Regions from separate parts of the Massilia forsythiae genome, predicted to be linked through region 4. Evidence: predicted binding sites of a transcription regulator. Region 4 holds the regulator's gene; each other region holds the start of a gene.

What was found. Region 4 encodes FNR, which switches genes on or off when oxygen is low (the NO sensors DNR and NnrR bind a similar motif). Its sites were predicted from a motif close to TTGATNNNNATCAA; they were not measured.
Positions count from the first base shown of each region.
Region 1: the regulator FNR is predicted to act here: its motif matches at 2,076-2,089, upstream of HH212_RS02835 (gluzincin family metallopeptidase).
Region 2: the regulator FNR is predicted to act here: its motif matches at 1,686-1,699, upstream of xapA (xanthosine phosphorylase).
Region 3: the regulator FNR is predicted to act here: its motif matches at 2,596-2,609, upstream of HH212_RS20830 (universal stress protein).

Region 1 covers NZ_CP051685.1:664,729-669,105, reverse strand. The annotation lists gene HH212_RS02840 (protealysin inhibitor emfourin) at 35-322, opposite strand; gene HH212_RS02835 (gluzincin family metallopeptidase) at 346-2,019, opposite strand; gene HH212_RS02830 (polyhydroxyalkanoic acid system family protein) at 2,203-2,478, shown strand; gene HH212_RS02825 (acyl-CoA-binding protein) at 2,475-2,732, opposite strand; gene HH212_RS02820 (FKBP-type peptidyl-prolyl cis-trans isomerase) at 2,986-3,342, opposite strand; gene HH212_RS02815 (YncE family protein) at 3,533-4,377, shown strand, end outside.
Region 2 covers NZ_CP051685.1:748,311-752,687, reverse strand. The annotation lists gene HH212_RS03215 (pseudouridine-5'-phosphate glycosidase) at 1-324, opposite strand, end outside; gene HH212_RS03210 (carbohydrate kinase) at 328-1,545, opposite strand; gene xapA (xanthosine phosphorylase) at 1,841-2,707, shown strand; gene HH212_RS03200 (phosphopentomutase) at 2,907-4,100, shown strand; gene deoC (deoxyribose-phosphate aldolase) at 4,097-4,377, shown strand, end outside.
Region 3 covers NZ_CP051685.1:4,959,773-4,964,149, forward strand. The annotation lists gene HH212_RS20810 (flavin reductase family protein) at 1-493, shown strand, start outside; gene HH212_RS20815 (hypothetical protein) at 507-983, opposite strand; gene HH212_RS20820 (putative quinol monooxygenase) at 1,137-1,442, shown strand; gene HH212_RS20825 (universal stress protein) at 1,485-1,922, opposite strand; gene HH212_RS20830 (universal stress protein) at 2,011-2,532, opposite strand; gene HH212_RS20835 (MaoC family dehydratase) at 2,645-3,547, opposite strand; gene HH212_RS20840 (branched-chain amino acid ABC transporter substrate-binding protein) at 3,678-4,377, shown strand, end outside.
Region 4 covers NZ_CP051685.1:4,147,793-4,152,169, reverse strand. The annotation lists gene HH212_RS17665 (AI-2E family transporter) at 1-412, shown strand, start outside; gene HH212_RS17660 (hypothetical protein) at 838-1,104, opposite strand; gene fnr (fumarate/nitrate reduction transcriptional regulator Fnr) at 1,193-1,978, shown strand; gene HH212_RS17650 (right-handed parallel beta-helix repeat-containing protein) at 1,989-3,371, opposite strand; gene HH212_RS17645 (GNAT family N-acetyltransferase) at 3,543-4,034, opposite strand; gene HH212_RS17640 (DUF885 domain-containing protein) at 4,105-4,377, opposite strand, start outside.

The DNA.
Region 1 (4,377 bases), 2.7 Mb from region 4:
GTTTGCGAACAATCGTGCGGAAAAGCGGGGGAAATCAGGCGCCGGTGCGCAGGTGGGCGAGCAGTGCCTGCCAGCCGGCGCCGGCGGGAGCGCCGTCCTCGTGCAGGACCACGCTGCGGCAGCGCCGGCCGTCGTCGGCGGTGATTTCCCAGCGCTGCAGGTCGGCGCCGATCGGGCAACCGGCGGCTGGTTGCGCGCCGAAGAAATCCAGCTGCTCCAGCAGCGCTTCGATCGACTTGCCGTCCGGGCGGCAGGCGGTGTCGACTTCGAGGCGTTCGACGCGGCCAGCAAAGCCGCCGCTGGCGATGGCGCTGATCTTCATGCCTGTACAGCCTTTCGGAAAACTCACGAGAGGGGAATGGTGCGAACCGGTGCGCCGGCTGTGGAAACGCCGGCCGCCGGTTCGCCGGCCGCAGGATCGCCGGCGGGAGCGCTGCCGGCATCCGCCGCCACGGCCACGGCGGCGGCAACAACGGTATCGTGCCGCGTGCCGATCGCGGCGATCATTGCCGCCTGGGCGGTTCCCGCGGCGCCGTCATTGCCGGCCGGGCCGAAGCGGCCGTGCTCGGCGCACCAGCGCGCCAGCGCCCGGCTTTCCGCGTCCAGCACGCGTTCGACATCGTAGTACTCGGCCAGGTTCATGGTGCCGCAGCAGGCGCGCCGGTCCTGGCGTGCGCCGGGCGGGTCCGTGACCAGCGCCGCCAGGCGCAGGCCGGGCGGGTGGACCGCGGCCAGGCCGGCCGGCAGTTCCAGCACTTCGCGCTGGACGAAGCGGTCGCGGATGAAGGTGGCGTATGCGGGAGGCTGGCCGTCCCGGGCGCACAGGCCCAGCATTTCGTTGGCGACGTCGGCATAGGTGGCGGCGCGTTCGGGGGCGGCGACCAGGGCGCGCAGCACCAGGCCGCGCAGCCAGCCGGCCACCCGGTGCAGCACGCCGGCGCAGTCTTCCAGTTCGGGCCGGCGCTCGAAGGCGAACAGGTCGGCCAGGATGTCGTAGACGGCGCCGGTGAACACCTGCGAGATCGCATGCACCTCGGTGCCGGCCTGCGACAGCGTCAGGTCGTTGTCGGCGTTGCGCAGGCCGTTGGTGCTGCCGAGTGCCAGGCCGAACTGTTCGGCGATGTCTGCCAGGAAGGTCTTGTCGTGCAGGCGCGCCTTGGTCTGGGCCACCACGGCGTCGCACTGGTCGAGCTGGGACAGCGCCAGGAAGATCGCGGTCAGGTCGCCGAAGGATTCGTGCAGGCCGCCGGTCTGGGGCGGATTGGCGGCTTCCAGCCAGTGCGGCTTGAGGCCGTCCAGCACCGCGTGGCCGGTCTCGTGGGCGACGATGTCGAAAGAACGGCAGGTGTACACCCGCCCGGTCTGCCCGGACGGCACGAAGTCGCCGAACTTCAGGCAGTTCTGCGAACGGCTGTAGTACGCGTTCATCACGTTCGGCAGCCCGTACGGGAAAACCTGCAGCGGCGCCACGTCGATGCTGTTGTTCCATTGCCAGGGCAGCGGCATGGCGGCGCCCGCGGCGGACAGGGCGCGCTGGTACATGGTCAGCGTCTGGCGCACCACGGCGAAGGTGTGGACGGCGTCGAACTGCGGGGTGTCCGGCATGGTCACGAAATCGCCGAAGGCATTCGGCTCCACCGCCGCGATGGACGGGTCGCCGATGCGGATGCGGGCGTCGCGCGGACCGGCCAGCACCACGCCCGGCAAAAAGGCGCGGCGGGTGCCGATCTCGTCCACCGACGGGTCCTGCTTCCACATCAGCACGCGGGCGCCGAAGGCGTACGGCAGCGGCAGGTCGCCAGGCATATCGCTTGCGCCCGCCTGCGCCGGGCCGGGGCCGGCAAAGCCGGGTACAACTCCTGGATCGAGCGATGCGGGCTGCAGGCCGGATGCGCCCGGCGCGCCGATCGGCCGCGGCCAACCGGGCTGGTCGAGCAGCTGGGCAGCCTTGCGGTGCTGGCGATAGGTGGCGGTGGGCATCGGGATGAAGCCGACCGGCGGGGTGGCGGGTGCATCCATACTGAATCCTCCTGGCTGGGTACACGACGATGGTCGCTTCTTGCTTGGAGGATATATTGATAATAATCAAGTGATTATTCTCTGTCTCAAAAATGCAGGACGGGTAGGGCGATGCTGGCCTTTGTATGGTTCAGCTGGCATCATGGCGGGCTGTCTTGTTTTCGATCAGAAGGAACAGCCGATATGGCGGATATCAGCATTACCCAGCAACACAATTTGAGCCGGGACGCGGCGCGCGCCGCCGCCCAGAAGGTGGCGGACAAACTCGCCGGCGAATACGGCCTGAGCTGCCGCTGGGATGGGGATGTGCTGCGCTTCGAGCGCAGCGGCGTGGAAGGTTCGCTGGCCCTGGAGAACAGCCAGGCCGCGCTGCGCATCAAGCTGGGTTTCCTGATGAGTGCGTTCGCCGCCACCATCGAGCACAAGGTGGCGGAAACCATGCGCAAGACGTTTGTTTAGTTATCTTTGAGGTCTTCGATCAGGTCGACGTAGCGCTGCATCGCGTCGTCCTTCGCCGTGCCCTTCAATTCGGCCCAGGCATCGTACTTGGCGCGGCCGACCATGTCGGTAAAGCCCGGGCGCTCGCCGGTCACGTCGCCGCCGGAACCCTGCTTATACAGCGCATAGATCTGCAGCAGCGTCATGTTGTCCGGACGCTCCGGCAGGTTTTTCGAATCGATCTGCGCCTGGGCAAATTGCTCTTGCAAACTCATGGTGACTCCTTGTGATGTCGATATGCAGGTACTGCGTAAAGTCATGCCTTAAAGGCAAGACAATACTCATCTTAGCGCATCGTGCAGGAAATCAAGGAGAATTCGTACGGATTTAGAAGAAGTGCTCGGATGGCGGCGATGCCGCCCACCTGCAATGCGATCGCCCCCGTATTGCGCCCGGCATCTTGGAAGCGAGCTTGGATTCCCGCCTGCGCGGGAACGACGCATGGCAAGCGTTGAGGCAGGGCGACGGTTACACGCCCAGCAGTTCGACGTCGAAAATCAGGGTCGCGTTCGGCGGAATCACACCGCCGGCGCCGCGGGCGCCATAGCCCAGGCTGGCCGGAATGGTCAGGCGGCGCGCACCGCCCACCTTCATGCCCTGCACGCCTTCGTCCCAACCCTTGATCACGTGGCCGGCGCCCAGCGGAAACTGGAACGGGTCGTTGCGGTCCTTGCTGGAATCAAACTTGGCGCCGGTGCTGCCGTCGTCGTTGCGCAGCCAGCCGGTGTAATGCACGGTCACGTACTTGCCGGCCGTGGCTTCGGGGCCGTCGCCGACGACGGTGTCTTCGTATTGCAGACCGGAATTCGTGGTAGTGATGGACATGGGTGTTCCTTAACGTTTGGTGAATGCCGATTGTAGTGCATGACATGTCAAAGCGCTATTAACGACTTTTCTACTGTGTTGCGGGCACGCGCCGAATGCGTCGGGAATCTGTTTGAAACCGGTCAACCCGTCATTACATCAGAACGTTTCCTCGTAGAATAAGACTTTTCCACCCAGCGTTCCTTCCGCCATGCCGCGCCTGTTTCGTCAGTTTTTCCTATCCGGTCTCTGCCTGTTTTCCGCCTTGCAGACTGCCCACGCCAACGTGGTGGTGGTGCTGAACTCGCGCGACGCCACCGTCCAGTTGCTCGACCAGGCCACCGGCAACGACAACGGTACCTTCGCGGTGGGCAAGGAGCCGCACCACCTGATGGCCACGCCGGACAACAAGTCGCTGATCGTCGCCAGTTCGGTCGGCAACGAGCTGATCTTCCTAGACCCGGTCACCGGCAAGGTGCAGCGCCGCATCGCCGACGTGCTGGACCCGTACCAGATCGGTTTCACCCCGAACCAGAAGTGGTTCGTGTCGGCGTCGCTGCGCCTGGACCGGGTGGACATCTACAAGTACGACGGCGCCAACCTGGCGCTCAGCAAGCGTATCCCGCTGGCGCGCATGCCCAGCCACATCGCCTTCGACGCCGCCAGCACCACCGCCTTCGTCACCCAGCAGGGCAGTGACCAGGTCAGCGCCATCGACCTGGCCACGCAAAGCGTCAAATGGACGCTCCCGGTCGGCAAGCTGCCGGCCGGCATCGCCATGACGCCGGACGACAAGTACCTGCTGGTCGGCATCATGGGCAGCGACTACGTCGAGGTGATCGACTGGCGCGCCCAGAAGACGGTCAAGCGCATCAAGACCGGCAACGGCGCCCATAACTTCCGCGCGCTGGGCGACCGCCGCCACATCCTGGTGTCGAACCGGGTGCAGAACTCGATCAACATCATCGACCAGAACACGCTGGAAAACGTCGGCATGATCCCGGTGCCGGGCGGCCCGGACTGCATGGAACTGACCAACGACGGCAAGACGCTGTG
Region 2 (4,377 bases), 2.8 Mb from region 4:
GGCGGCCACCGTGGTCGCGCCGAGTTTGTTTGTCGCCAGCACGTAGGCCAGGTCGCGCCGGCTGACCTTCAAGGCGTCGCGCGAATTGCCGAGCGTTTCCAGCTGCGCGTCGGACAGGCCGATGCAGATCTTGCCGCCGATGATGGCGATGGTGGCCGGCACCGCGCCGGCATCGCGGATCACCTGCTCGACGTCGCGGGCGGTCTGCACGTTCTGCGGGTAGGGCATGCCGTGCGAGATGATCGTCGATTCCAGCGCGACGATCGGCTTGCCGGCCGCGCGCGCGGCTTGCACTTCGGGGGAGAATTGGAGAAAAGCTTGCATGGTTCAGTCCTGTTCGGGTGATGCGGAGTTTGTGTTCGTGTTCGCGTTCTTGTCGAGGCTGGCGACGATGTCGGCATCGACTGCGGCCAGGCTGTCCGGGCCGAGATCCGGGTGCACGGTCGCGCGCGTGCCCACGGTCAGCTTCGAGAGCTGCAGGCCGCGCCGGCAGGCCAGCACCAGGCCGCCGTCGCGCTCGTCGCCTGCGGCGCCGGCTTCGTCGTCGGCGCCCAGGTCCTGCGCCAGCGACCAGCACACGGCCGCCGCGAAGGCATCGCCGGCGCCGGTGACGTCGACCACCTCGGCCTGCGGCGCCGCCAGGTGCACGATGGGGGCAGTGGGGCCGTCGGTCAGCAGCACGCCGGCGGCGCCGCGCGTGACGACCACGTCGCGCGCGCCCTGCGCCTGCAGCGCGCGCATGGCGGCGCCAAGCGCGGCGTCGTCGGCAAGGTCATGGCCGGCGCGCGCCGCCAGTTCGCCGGCATTCAGGATCAACAGGCGCACGCCGGACAGGTCGCGCGGCAGGCGCGCCATCTTCGGTTCCGACACCGCCACCAGCACCAGCGGCGCCTCGCCGCGGCGCGCCCCGTCGACGATCGCCTCGACCGTCGCCAGCGGCAGGTTGAGGTCGGCCGCCACCAGCGCCGCGCCCGTGAACTGGGCCTGGCGCGCGGCGATGAAGGCGGGGTCGAGCTGTTCGTACAGCGCCATGTCGGCCAGCGCCACCACCATGTCGCCGTCCTGGTCGAGCACCGCGGTGTAGGTGCCGCTGGACACGCCGTCCAGGCGCAGCGCGCCGCGGGTGTCGATGCCGAGCGTCTCGGCATGGGTGAGCAGGGCGGCGCCCGAGCCGTCGGCGCCGATCGCCGTCAGCAGCGATACCTGCGAACCCAGGCGCGCCAGGTTCTCGGCGATGTTGCGCGCCACGCCGCCGAAGGATTCGCTCTGCACCGCCGGGTTCGAGGTGCCCAGCGCCAGCGTATCCAGCGAACGCAGCTTGCGGTCCAGGTTGGCGGCGCCGACGCAGACGATGGGACGGCGCTGCGGCGCGGTCGGCAGCACGTAGGCGCGGCCCAGCAGCTTGCGCTCGCGGATCAGGCCGGCGATGTAGCCGGCCACGGCCGAGCGCGACAAGCCGAGCTGGCCGGCCAGGTCTTGCTGCGCGATGAACGGATTGGCGCGGATCAGCGCGAGTAATTGTTGTTTCTTGCTTTGTTCGGACACGGTCGACATCGATTTAAACTTTTGTCTTTCATGTTAAACATATGTTTTAACGACGTCAACGCCAGCCGTTTTTGCCGGACTCATATAGAACAATCAACGAAAACAAGCCGGAGCGATTTACGATGGCGATTTATATAGTCTACATATAAATCAAGCAAAAAAATGGTATTTGCCATACCAATCCGCGATAATGCATAGTTCGCACATTCTGGTGCGCGGCCGCCCGCAAACCGTGCGACGTGCCCGCCGCCACCCGCACCGATTCCCGCATCGACCCAACTTATTTCTCGCGACAATGACCACTCACGTATTCAGCAATACTCCTTTCGACGCAGCCGACGTCATCCGTGCCCGCAAGCCCGGCTTCCAGCCGCGCGCCGCCCTGATCCTGGGTTCCGGCCTGGGCGTGCTGGCCGAGCAGATGACCGACGCCGTCTCGATCGGCTACGCCGACCTGCCGGGCTTCCCGATCAGCACCGTGCACGGCCACGCCGGCGAACTGGTGCTCGGCCTGCTGGCCGGCGTGCCGGTGGTGTGCATGAAGGGCCGCGGCCACTTCTACGAAGGCTACGGCCCGGGCGTGATGACCTCCGCCGTGCGCACCTTCAAGCTGCTCGGCTGCGAACTGCTGTTCGTGACCAATGCCGCCGGTTCGCTGCGTCCGGAAGTCGACGCCGGCAGCGTGGTGGTGCTGAACGACCACATCAACCTGCTGCCGGGCAGCCCGATGGCCGGTCCCAACGACGAGCGCTTCGGTCCGCGTTTCTTCAGCATGGCCAACGCCTACGACGCCGAGCTGCGCGACCTGGTGAAAGCCACCGCGGCGGACAAGGGCGTCACCCTGGCAGAAGGCGTGTACCTGGCCTGCCCGGGCCCGAACTTCGAGACCGCCGCCGAAATCCGCGCCTTCAAGACGCTGGGCGCGGACGTGGTCGGCATGTCCGTGGTGCCGGAAGTGATCGCCGCGCGCCACTGCGGCCTGAAGGTGGCCGGCCTGTCGGCCATCACCAACCTGGCCGAGGGCCTGAGCCCGTTCCCGCTGTCGCACGAGCAGACCCTGAAATATGCGGCGATCGCGGCCAAGGACATGGTCACGCTGATCCATGGCTTCGTCGAGCGTTTAGGCCAGACTGGCGCCGCCACCACGACCGCCGCTGCCTGATTACGGCCAGTGCAGCCAGAGCCGTCGTCCCCGCGCAGGCGGGGACCCATGCTGAGGCTCCGATAATCGTTAAACCGATGTCGAGGTAAACATTTTCTGAAGCTGGGTATGGGTCCCCGCCTTCGCGGGGACGACGGGTCAGCGATTCACTGCATCGAACGACATCAGCTCACTCCAACAACCGATTAGCGAGTAATCCATGTCACGCGCATTCATCCTCCTGCTTGATTCCTTCGGCCTCGGCGCGCTGCCGGATGCCGACAAATACGGCGACGCAGGCGCCAACACCCTCGGCCACATCGCCCAGTGGGCAGCCGACGCCGGCACGCCGATGGCGCTGCCGAACCTGGAACGGATCGGCCTGGGCGCCGCCGCGCACAAGGCCAGCGGCGCATGGCCGCAGGGTTTTAAGGTCCGTGACGGCTTCACCGGCGCCTGGGGCGTCGCGCGCGAGCAGTCGACCGGCAAGGACACGCAAAGCGGCCACTGGGAAATCGCCGGCGTGCCGGTGCTGTTCGACTGGGGCTACTTCCCCAAGACCGTGCCCTCGTTCCCGAAGGAGCTAACCGACAAGCTTCAGGAACTCACGGGCGTGCCCGGCTGGCTGGGCAACTGCCACGCCTCCGGCACCACCATCATCGACGAGCTGGGCGACGAGCACGTCGCCAGCGGCAAGCCGATCCTGTACACCTCGGCCGACTCGGTGCTGCAGATCGCCGCGCACGAAGAGCACTTCGGCCTGGAGCGCCTGTACCAGGTGTGCGAAGCGGCGTATGAGCTGGTCAAGCCGTACAACATCGGCCGCGTGATCGCGCGTCCGTTCCTGGGAGCGAACGGCAAGTACAAGCGCACCAGCAATCGCCACGACTACGCGGTGCCGCCGGTGGCGCCGACACTGCTGGACCACGTCAAGGACGGCGGCGGCGAAGTCATCGCCCTCGGCAAGATCAGCGACATCTTCGCGGGGCAGGGCGTGTCGCGCCTGGTGAAGGGCGCGGACAACATGGCGCTGTTCGACCGCCTGCTGGAAGTGGCCGACGAGGCCGGCGACAAGTCGCTGACCTTCGTGAATTTCGTCGACTTCGACATGCACTTCGGCCACCGCCGCGACGTCGCCGGCTATGCCAACGCGCTGCACGAGCTGGATGCGCGCCTGCCGGAATTCATGGCCAAGCTGAAGGAAGGCGACCTGGTCGTGGTCACCGCCGACCATGGCTGCGACCCGACCTGGAGCGGCTCCGACCACACGCGCGAACACATCCCGGTGCTGTTCTTCGGCCCGGCCGCGCCGGCTAGGGAGCTGCCGGTGTCAGACACCTTCTCGAACATCGGCGCCACGCTGGCGAAACACCTCGGCGTCCAACCCCTCTCGAACGGAACCGCACTGCTATGACCCAGAACCTGGATTTCCAAAGAAACACCGCGGTCGGACTCGACCTGGGCTGGATCAACCACCTGAAGGTGAACCGCAACGCCGCCGAGCGCCGCGCCGCCAGCCTGGCCAACCGCCGCACGGTGAAGAAGGATTACCAGGCCGCCTGGCTGATCCGCGCGATCGAGTGCATCGATCTCACCACGCTGTCCGGTGACGATACCCCGGGCCGCGTCGAGCGCCTGTGCCGCAAGGCCATGCGTCCGCTGCGCGCCGATCTGATGCAGGCGCTCGGCAT
Region 3 (4,377 bases), 810 kb from region 4:
ACCCGGCCCGGTGGTACTGGTCAGTTCGGCCCACGACGGCGAGCGCGACGTGATGGTGATGGGCTGGCATACCGTGATCGAATTCACGCCCTCGCTGATCGGCTGCGTGATTTCGTCGGCCAACCACAGCTTTGGGCTGATCCGCGCCAGCCGCGAGTGCGTGCTCAACCTGCCGACCGCGGCCCAGCTGGAGCAGGTGCTCGGCGTCGGCTCGACCAGCGGCGCCGACACCGACAAGTTCGCCGCCTTCGGCCTCACGCCGGAACCGGCCGAGCAGGTCGGCGCACCCGCGATCCGCGAATGCCACGCCCAGTTCGAATGCCGCCTGCACGACGACAGCCTGGTCGACAAGTACAATTTCTTCGTCTGGGAAGTGGTGGCGGCGCGCGCGCTGGCTTCGCCGCGCCATCCGGAAACGCTGCACTACAAGGGGGACGGCACCTTCATGCTGGCCGGCGAGATCGTCCGGCGGCGCCGGCCCGGCCTGAAATGAGGCGGCGCCGCGGTCAGCGCGGGTGACGCAGCCGTCCCGGCACGTGCAGGGTGGCGCGCGCGGCGTTCGCGCGCCGGCGCGGCAGGGCGCCGGCAGGGGCGTCGGCCAGCGCCGTCGCGCCGGCCTGGGCGCTGCCCAGGCGGTGCTGGGCCAGCACGTCGAGCAGGGCGCACAGGACCTCGCGCCCGAGAGGCGCATCGCCGCCCTCGACCAGCGGCAGCACCCGGTGCAGCGCGCTCAGCACCACGGCGTTTTCCTCGCCCTGCTCGCGCTGGCGCTCCACGCCGAGCGTGCAGGTCAGGGTTTCCTCGTGGCGGAAGCCGGCCTCGACTTCGGCGACGACGAGCGCGAAGCCGCACGCGAACGCGCCGTCCGGCTGTGCCGCCAGCGCATGCAGGCGCGTGCACAGGCTCTTGCGCGCATGCCGCAACGCCGCGCCCAGCGGGCGCGGACGGCTGGCGATGGTGCGAGCGGGGTGTCGCGGGGGCATGGCACGGTTCTCCGTCTGCAAAGCAAATATGCAAACCAGGCAGTCAGTTTCTGTACTACGTCACGGCTGATTTGATCAAGATCACGAAGGATGTTTTAAACCCGGAGCATACGCTCCATGACGCGGCTTGGCCGCACCGATGAAAGGAATACCATGACCCGACTCACCGTCATCGCCACCCTGCGCGCGCAGGCGGGACACGAAGATGCCCTCGGCGAACAGCTGCGAGCCCTGGTGGCGCCCACCCGGCGCGAGCCCGGTTGCCTGGATTACGACCTGCACCGCAGCAACGACGACCCGGCCGAGTACGTTTTCTATGAAAACTGGATCGGCAAGGACGATCTCGACAAGCACCTGCAGATGCCGCACATGCGCGCCTTCGCCGAATTGGCGCCAGGGCTGCTGGACGGTCCGGTACGCACCCAGCTGCTGACCATGTTCGGTGAACCGGCGCGCTAGCACAGCCGCGCCGGCCGCCGCCACGGCAATTCCGATCGCGCTTCAGCGCACCACCAGCACCGGTATCGCGCTGTGGGTCAGCACCTTGGCGGTCTCGCTGCCCAGCAGCCGCGCCGCCATGCCGCGGCGGCCGTGCGAGGCCATCACGATCAGGTCGCAGGCCCGGTCGCGCGCGGCCTGCACGATCGCCTCGTGCGGCGAGTCGTGGCGCACCAGCAGCGCCTCGCAGGCGACGCCGGTCTCGCCGGCACGCCGGCGCACGTAGGCCAGGCCGTCCTGCGCCTGCTGCTCGCGTTCGTGGCGCCAGGCGTCGTCGATCGGCGCCGCCAGTCCCAGTTCCGGCGCCAGCAGGTAGGGCGGCGTGCTGGCATGCATGCCGATCACCACGGCGCCGGCCGGCGCCGCCAGGCGCAGCGCCATCTCGATGGCCCGCGCCGACAGTTCGGTGCCGTCGGTCGGCACCAGGATGCGTCGATACATCGGCTGCTCCCGTCATCGGTGGAAACGGACCGTGTGCGCGCCGACGAGTCCATGAAGATGCGTCGATAAGAGGCCAGGCCCGCCGCCCTCAGCGGTGCACCAGCACCGGCACCGTCCCGTGTACCAGCACGCGCTCGGTCTCGCTGCCGAGCAGCAGGCCGTGCAGCCCGCGCCGGCCGTGCGAGGCCATCAGGATCAGGTCGCAGCCGAGCCGGGCGGCGGCCTCGACGATCGCCTCGTAGGGACGGTCCGCGTTCACCTGCTCCAGCCGGCATGGCACCCCGGCGGCGCGCGCGGCGTTCTCGACATCGGCCAGCATGCGGCGCGCGCGCCTGGCGCTGGCGGCGGCGTACTGCTCGGGCGTGTCTTCCAGCATGTCGGGATCGGCGCTGAGTACGCGGAACGACGGCACCGCGGTCAGCCCGACGACGTCGGCGCCCAGTTCGCGTGCAAAGGCGACGCCGGCCAGGATCGCGCGTTGCGAGGCGTCGGAACCGTCGGTCGGCAACAGGATGCGCCGGAATACCGGGCCGGCGGCGGGCGCACCGGCGGCTGCGGCGGCTGCATCCGGCTTGCCGGTGTCGCCGGGCGCAATCTGCGATGCGTTCATGTGCGCTCCTTCCGGACGGCGGCTGTCGACGGCTTGAGCATGGCGAAACGACGCATGGCTTCTTTGAGATATATCAATCTCGTTGGCCGCCTGCCTGCGTCCGGGACGCGGATTATTCCGGCGCCAGCTGGAAACTGCCCTCGGCCACGGCGCGCCCGCCGCTGTTGACCACGTAGCCGCCGCCGGCCAGGTCGGCGCCCAGCACCAGTTCGCTCCCCAGCGGCGCCGGCGCGCGGAAACGTCCGGCCAGCGCCACCAGCGGGCGGCCCCCGGCCAGTTCCAGTTCGGCGCACGCGCGCGCCAGCGTGTGCATGCCGTGGATGATGGGGCGGCGCATCCCCATCAGGTGCGCCGACCAGCTCCACAGGTGGATCGGGTTCCAGTCGCCCGACAAGGCCGCGTAGGCGCGGCCGCTGTTCCCGGCCAGGCGCCAGGCGGCCAGCGCCGGCAGCGCCGCCGCGGCCGGGCGCGCATGCGGCTGGTTGCCGCGGCGCGCGCGCTGGCCGCGCACCATCAGGTAGGTGCTGCGGCAGGCGAACACCGTATGGCCGTCCTGCTCGCCGATGGTGTCGAGGGTGGCGTACACGGCGCCGTCCTCGGCCGGCGGCTGCACCGCCACGCTGGTGGCCAGCAGCAGCGGCGCGTCCGGCCGCGCCGGGGTTTCCACCCGCAGCGCGTTCTCGGTGTGCACCGCGCCCGGCAGGCGGAACGGGAAGTCCTGGTCGAGCATGGTCGCCACCTGGGCGCGCTGCGCCAGCAGGTAATAGAAGGTGAGCGGGATGCCCTGGCCGGGAAAGCCGAGCGCGTCGCGGTAGCGGCGCAGCTGGACGGCATCGATGGCGGCCAGGCGGAACACGGTGCGCGGCGTGCGCGCGCCGGACTTGCGGCGCGGGCGCTTGAACAGGGCGCGCAGCAGGGTGGCGGCGTTCAGCGGCGGCAGCGCACGCGCTGAGGGCGGCGCCGACGGCTTGGGTGACGGACGGGAAGCGAAGCGGGACGGTCGGTCGGTGGACATCGATACGGTTTCGGGTAAAACCTGCATTGTGCCTGAAACCGTATGTTGCACCGCAAACCTTGTTAGTTGAGCGTATCCGCGTTACCCTATCGTTTTGGCATAAAGAATGTCTTAATCATACGAGGATGGAATGAAGAAGCAGGTGTTGTTGGCGGTTGCGGTGTGTGCAGGTAGTGCAGGGGCGGGCGCGGCGGCCGCCCAGGAAACGGTGAAGATCGGCCACGTGGCCGCGATGACCGGCCCGGTCGCCCACTTCGGCAAGGACAGCGAAAACGGCGCGCGCATGGCGATCGATGCCCTCAACGCGCGCGGCGCCACGATCGGCGGGCGCAAGGTCGCCTGGCAACTGGTCGGCGAGGACGACGGCGGCGACCCCAAGCAGGCCACCGCGGCGGCCCAGAAGCTGGCCGACGCCAGGGTCAACGGCGTGATCGGCCACGAGACCTCGGGCACCACCATTCCGGCCTCGAAGATCTATTACGATGCCGGCATCCCGCAGATCTCGGCGTCGGCGACCAATCCGAAATACACGCAGCAGGGTTTCAACACGGCGTTCCGGGTGGTGGCCAACGACATCCAGCTCGGCCGCGCGCTGGGCCGCTACGCGGTCAAGACCATGGCCGCCAAGCGCGTCGCCGTGATCGACGACCGCACCGCCTACGGCCAGGGCCTGGCGACCGAGTTCGCCAACGGCTTGCGCCAGCAGGGCGTCAATGTGGTCGCCAAGGAATTCACCAACGATAAGGCGACCGACTTCTCGGCGATCCTGACCCGCATCCGCGCCAGCAACCCCGACCTGGTGTTCTTCGGCGGCATGAACGCGGTGGCCG
Region 4 (4,377 bases):
CGTGGCGGCGGTGCTGGAATTCATCCCCTTCGTGGGACCGCTCGTCGCGCTGGTCGGCAGCGTCGCCATCGCGGCGGTGACCGGCTTCGACAGTCTGCTGTTGCTGTCCGGCTTCATCGTCGGCTACCGCGTGTTCCAGGATTACGTGCTGAATCCCTACCTGATGAGCGAGGGCGTCGAGGTCTCGCCGCTGCTGGTCATCGTCGGTTTGCTGGTCGGGGATGAGATCGGCGGCGTCGCCGGGATTTTCCTGTCGGTGCCCTTGATGGCGGCGGTCAAGATCATCGTCGGACATGCGTGGGCGGCGCACCGCGCGTCGGCCAGGGGGCTTGGACCGGGAAGCACATCGGTGGACGTCGGGGAGCAGCACGCGATGCCGGCTGAGACGCGGGTTGTCGAACGAAAGGGTTAGATGACTGCGTCAGGCAGCATGATCGGGAGGATTACAGAAATGTGCGTCAGGACGGCTGGAGTTGCCCCGAAGCAGACCGTGGCCATTTCAATCTTGGCGATACTTACCCGATAAATCATGAGCGCCATTTGCTGATGTCAGTTTGAATAACTGCGAAGGTCTCAGGATGAAGAAGGAAGGAATATAGTTTCCCGCAACCTGACATCGGCTCGGACTTGTCCGGTGACGTCCAATAGGCCACTACTAGAACCGTTGGCACTCCATCCAGAGCCTGGTGCAGGAAACTTCTGTCTTGATCGGAAAAGCGCGCGCGATCAACGAAGCTCTTCGGTTGTGTGAAAACGTCACTCGCGCAGTTTGCCCAGCCGATTACTTCAGCATGCAAGGGATGGTCTACCGTAGCAAGTGCGGTTTTCGCAACTGATTCACTTACGTTGCTTGTAACGTGCATCTAGCTTATCTCCATGCTCTTGCAATAATTGCCGCAGGGGCGTTTCCGCTCCAATTGGTGAAGGTCTGTTTAGGGTCATAGCAGACATCGAAATAAATTCAGTATAAAAACTGTTACCATCTGAGCAACAAGAAAAATTCGTCAAGCGCGTTCTATCGAATGCAACTCGATGACGTGGCAAAAAGCGGGAGAAATACCACAGCAGCTGGTATTTGTGGCAAGCATCCACCAGGCTGTACATGGCTGTTCGCTCATCACCGGTTCTGGAAAGCTATAATTCCCGGTGTTTACGCTCCTCGAGCTCCCCCAACGTCCACCGAGCGCCCGCCATGACCCACGCCGCCTCCCCTGCCGAACGCTCGCCCGTCCAGACGGACACGCCGTTGAATGTCGGTGCGCTGAAGGTCAGTTGCGCCAACTGCAGCATGCACCAGCTGTGCCTGCCCATGGGCCTGGAAGACGCCGACATCGACCGCCTCGACAAGATCATCGGCCGCCGTCGCCGGCTGGCGCGCGACGAACATCTGTACAAGGCAGGCGACCCGTTCCGCAGCCTGTACGCGGTGCGTTTCGGCCACTTCAAGACCTACCAGATCAACGCCGCCGGCGAGGCGCAGATCACCGGCTTCCAGATGGCCGGCGAGCTGCTGGGCATGGACGCCATCAGCGGCGACCGCCACCATTGCGACGCGGTGGCGCTGGAAGACAGCGAAGTCTGCGAGATCCCGTTCGCCAACCTGGAAGAGATGTTCGGCCAGGTGCCGGCCCTGCTGCGCCACTTCCACCGCATGATGAGCCAGGAAATCACGCGCGAGCAGAACGTGATGCTCTTGCTCGGGAACATGCGCGCCGAGCAGCGCTTCGCCGTGTTCCTGGTGAACCTGGGGGCGCGCTACGCCACGCGCGGCTATTCGGCGACCCGCTTTCAATTGCGGATGTCGCGCGAGGACATCGGCAATTACCTCGGGCTGACCATCGAGAGCATCAGCCGGCTGCTGTCGCGCTTCAGGAAGATGGGACTGCTACAGGTGGACAAGCGCGAAGTCACCTTGCTGGAACCGGCGCGCCTGAAGGCGATGGCGGCCGGCACCGAGCAATGCAGTCCGATGGCCTAGGGTTTAGGGCCTAGCGCGCGTACTGGCACGACTTCACCACGTTCGGCGCCGGATCGCCGAAGGTCGCATTGTTGCAGGCGATGGAACCGGTCGCGGTCTTCGTGACGTACGCGTTGTTGGCGCCGTAGCGCACCTGCGTCGTGCCGGAGAAGCGGCAGACGCCGTTTTCGCTGGCGCAGGTGGTCCAGGTCACAGTCGGCGTGGTGGTCACGGCCGCGACCGCTTCATAGGCGCCGATATCGATGCTGCCCGACACCGTGCGCGTTTCGCTGGAAGCGGCGTGCACGTACTGCGCCGTCGGCGCCAGGGCGAAGCCGCTGGCCGACAAGCCGGGGGCGGAGCCGGCGTCGACGATCAGCGCGCTGGCGATCGGGTGCAGGTCGTAGGCGATGCGGTTGACGAACCCGGGGGCGATGGAGCGGTAGTTGGTCCGGTCCAGCGAACCGGATTGGCTGCTCATCGTGCCGATGCCTGCAAAGATGTTGTTTTGCAGCAGCACCGGCTTGGTCACGCCGGAACCGGGCATGACGAAGGTACCGCCGGACGTGTCGTCGTTCAGGAAGGTGTTGTTGACCACATACAGGTCCTGGCCCGGATTCGTGACGCCCTCCTCGCCGTAGGCGAGCATGGTTTGATTGGCGCTGCCGGCCGGTTGCTCGATCACGTTGCCGATGACGTACGACGTGCCCGCATTCGGCAAGTCGATTTCATAGGATGGCTTGCCGCTGGCCGTGGTGCCGGTCTGACCGTCGGGCGTACTGGAAAAGCGGTTGTAGACGATGGTATTCAGGATCGCGCGCGATTTCAGGTCATGGCCGCCATTCGCATCGTGCGAATAATTGGCGCGGAATGTCAGGCTTGCCACATTGCCGATATAGACATTATGCGTATAACCGGTGCCATTACCGTTATGGCCGAAGTCCGTGGTCTCGATGAGAATATTGCTGGCGGTATTCGCACCGGCCAGGATGCCGTTTTCATTATCGTGAATGAAGCTGCCGCGCAGGGTGAAATTGGTGCCTTCCAGGCGCAGCGCGGCGCCATTCTGGTCCGGCACCTTGGCGCCGAACATCTCGACGTTTTCGATAACCACATTGTTTCCGATGACGACCCAGGTGCCCTTGCCCTGGGCGTTGGCACCCGCGGCGTCGATGCGTGCGCGGCCGTTGACGCCGCGAATCGTCAGGTTGTTCTTGCCGATGGCGCAGACATCGCCGGAATACGTCATGCCGCCGGCGATTTCGATGGTATCGCCCGCCGCGGCGCGGGCAATGGCGGCGCATGGTGCGGCATAGGTCTTGCCGGGTCCGACAGACAGGGTGCTCGCAAAGGATGGCAAGGCGAAGGAAGATGCCAGAATGGCACTCAGGACACGCAGATTCGAGATGGGCATTGTGTGATTGAATAGACTATTAAATAGAGTAAATAACAGTTTCACTGGAAAATGTATTTATCAATCTAAAGTAATTTAATCTAAACAGATGTAACCACATGTAAGCATTCAAAATGACCCAATGATCAATTATGCATGTTTATTTATTATCGGGAATTCTTATTGTCATTTTCAGATAACAGGCTTTATACGAATCATTAAATCTTTTTCCATCAGCACACATCTGATGACGATTCCGCTATGGTGCTCGTGCCATTGCTCGCGCAAGGCCGTAAATCCGGCGCGGCGATAGAAAGGCGTCCCGTTCAACGACGCCGACAGGAACAGACGCGCCAGGCCGGCCTCGCGCGCCATCGCTTCCAGCGCGTCCAGCAGGGCGCGGCCGATGCCGCCGCCCTGGCAGTCGGGGTCGACGAACAAGGCATCGACTTCGCCGGTCTCCAGGTCGAGCGCGCCGAAGCCGGCCAGGCGCTCGCCGCGCCGCATCAGCAGCACGCTGCCGGCAAGCGTCAATTGCGCCAGGCTCGGCGGCGGCGACGCCGCGCTCCAGGCGGCGATCACGGCGGACGGATAGTGCGTGGCGCAACTGATGCGGACCGCGCGCGTGCGCAGGTCCCACAAGGCATCGAGATCGGCGCCGGTCGCGGTGCGCTGGCTGAGCATGACAATCTCCCGCAACGGTTTGCATGACATGCAGCGCCGCCGCGTCGGCGGCAGCCGGCACCCTGCCAGCTTACGACCTCTTCTGCACCGCGATCCAGCGGTCGACGACTTCCCCCAGCACATCCAGCGGCACCGAACCGTTGCGCAGCACCACGTCGTGGAAGGCCGGCAGCGAGAACCTGTCGCCCAGTTCGCGCTGTGCTTTCGCGCGCAGGTCGACGATGCGCAGCATGCCGATCATGTAGGCGTTGGCCTGCCCCGGCCAGGCCACGTAGCGCTCGACCTCCTGCGCGCCGATGCCATAGTCGATCGCTTGCTGGCGGGTCCAGCCCTTGGTGTGCAG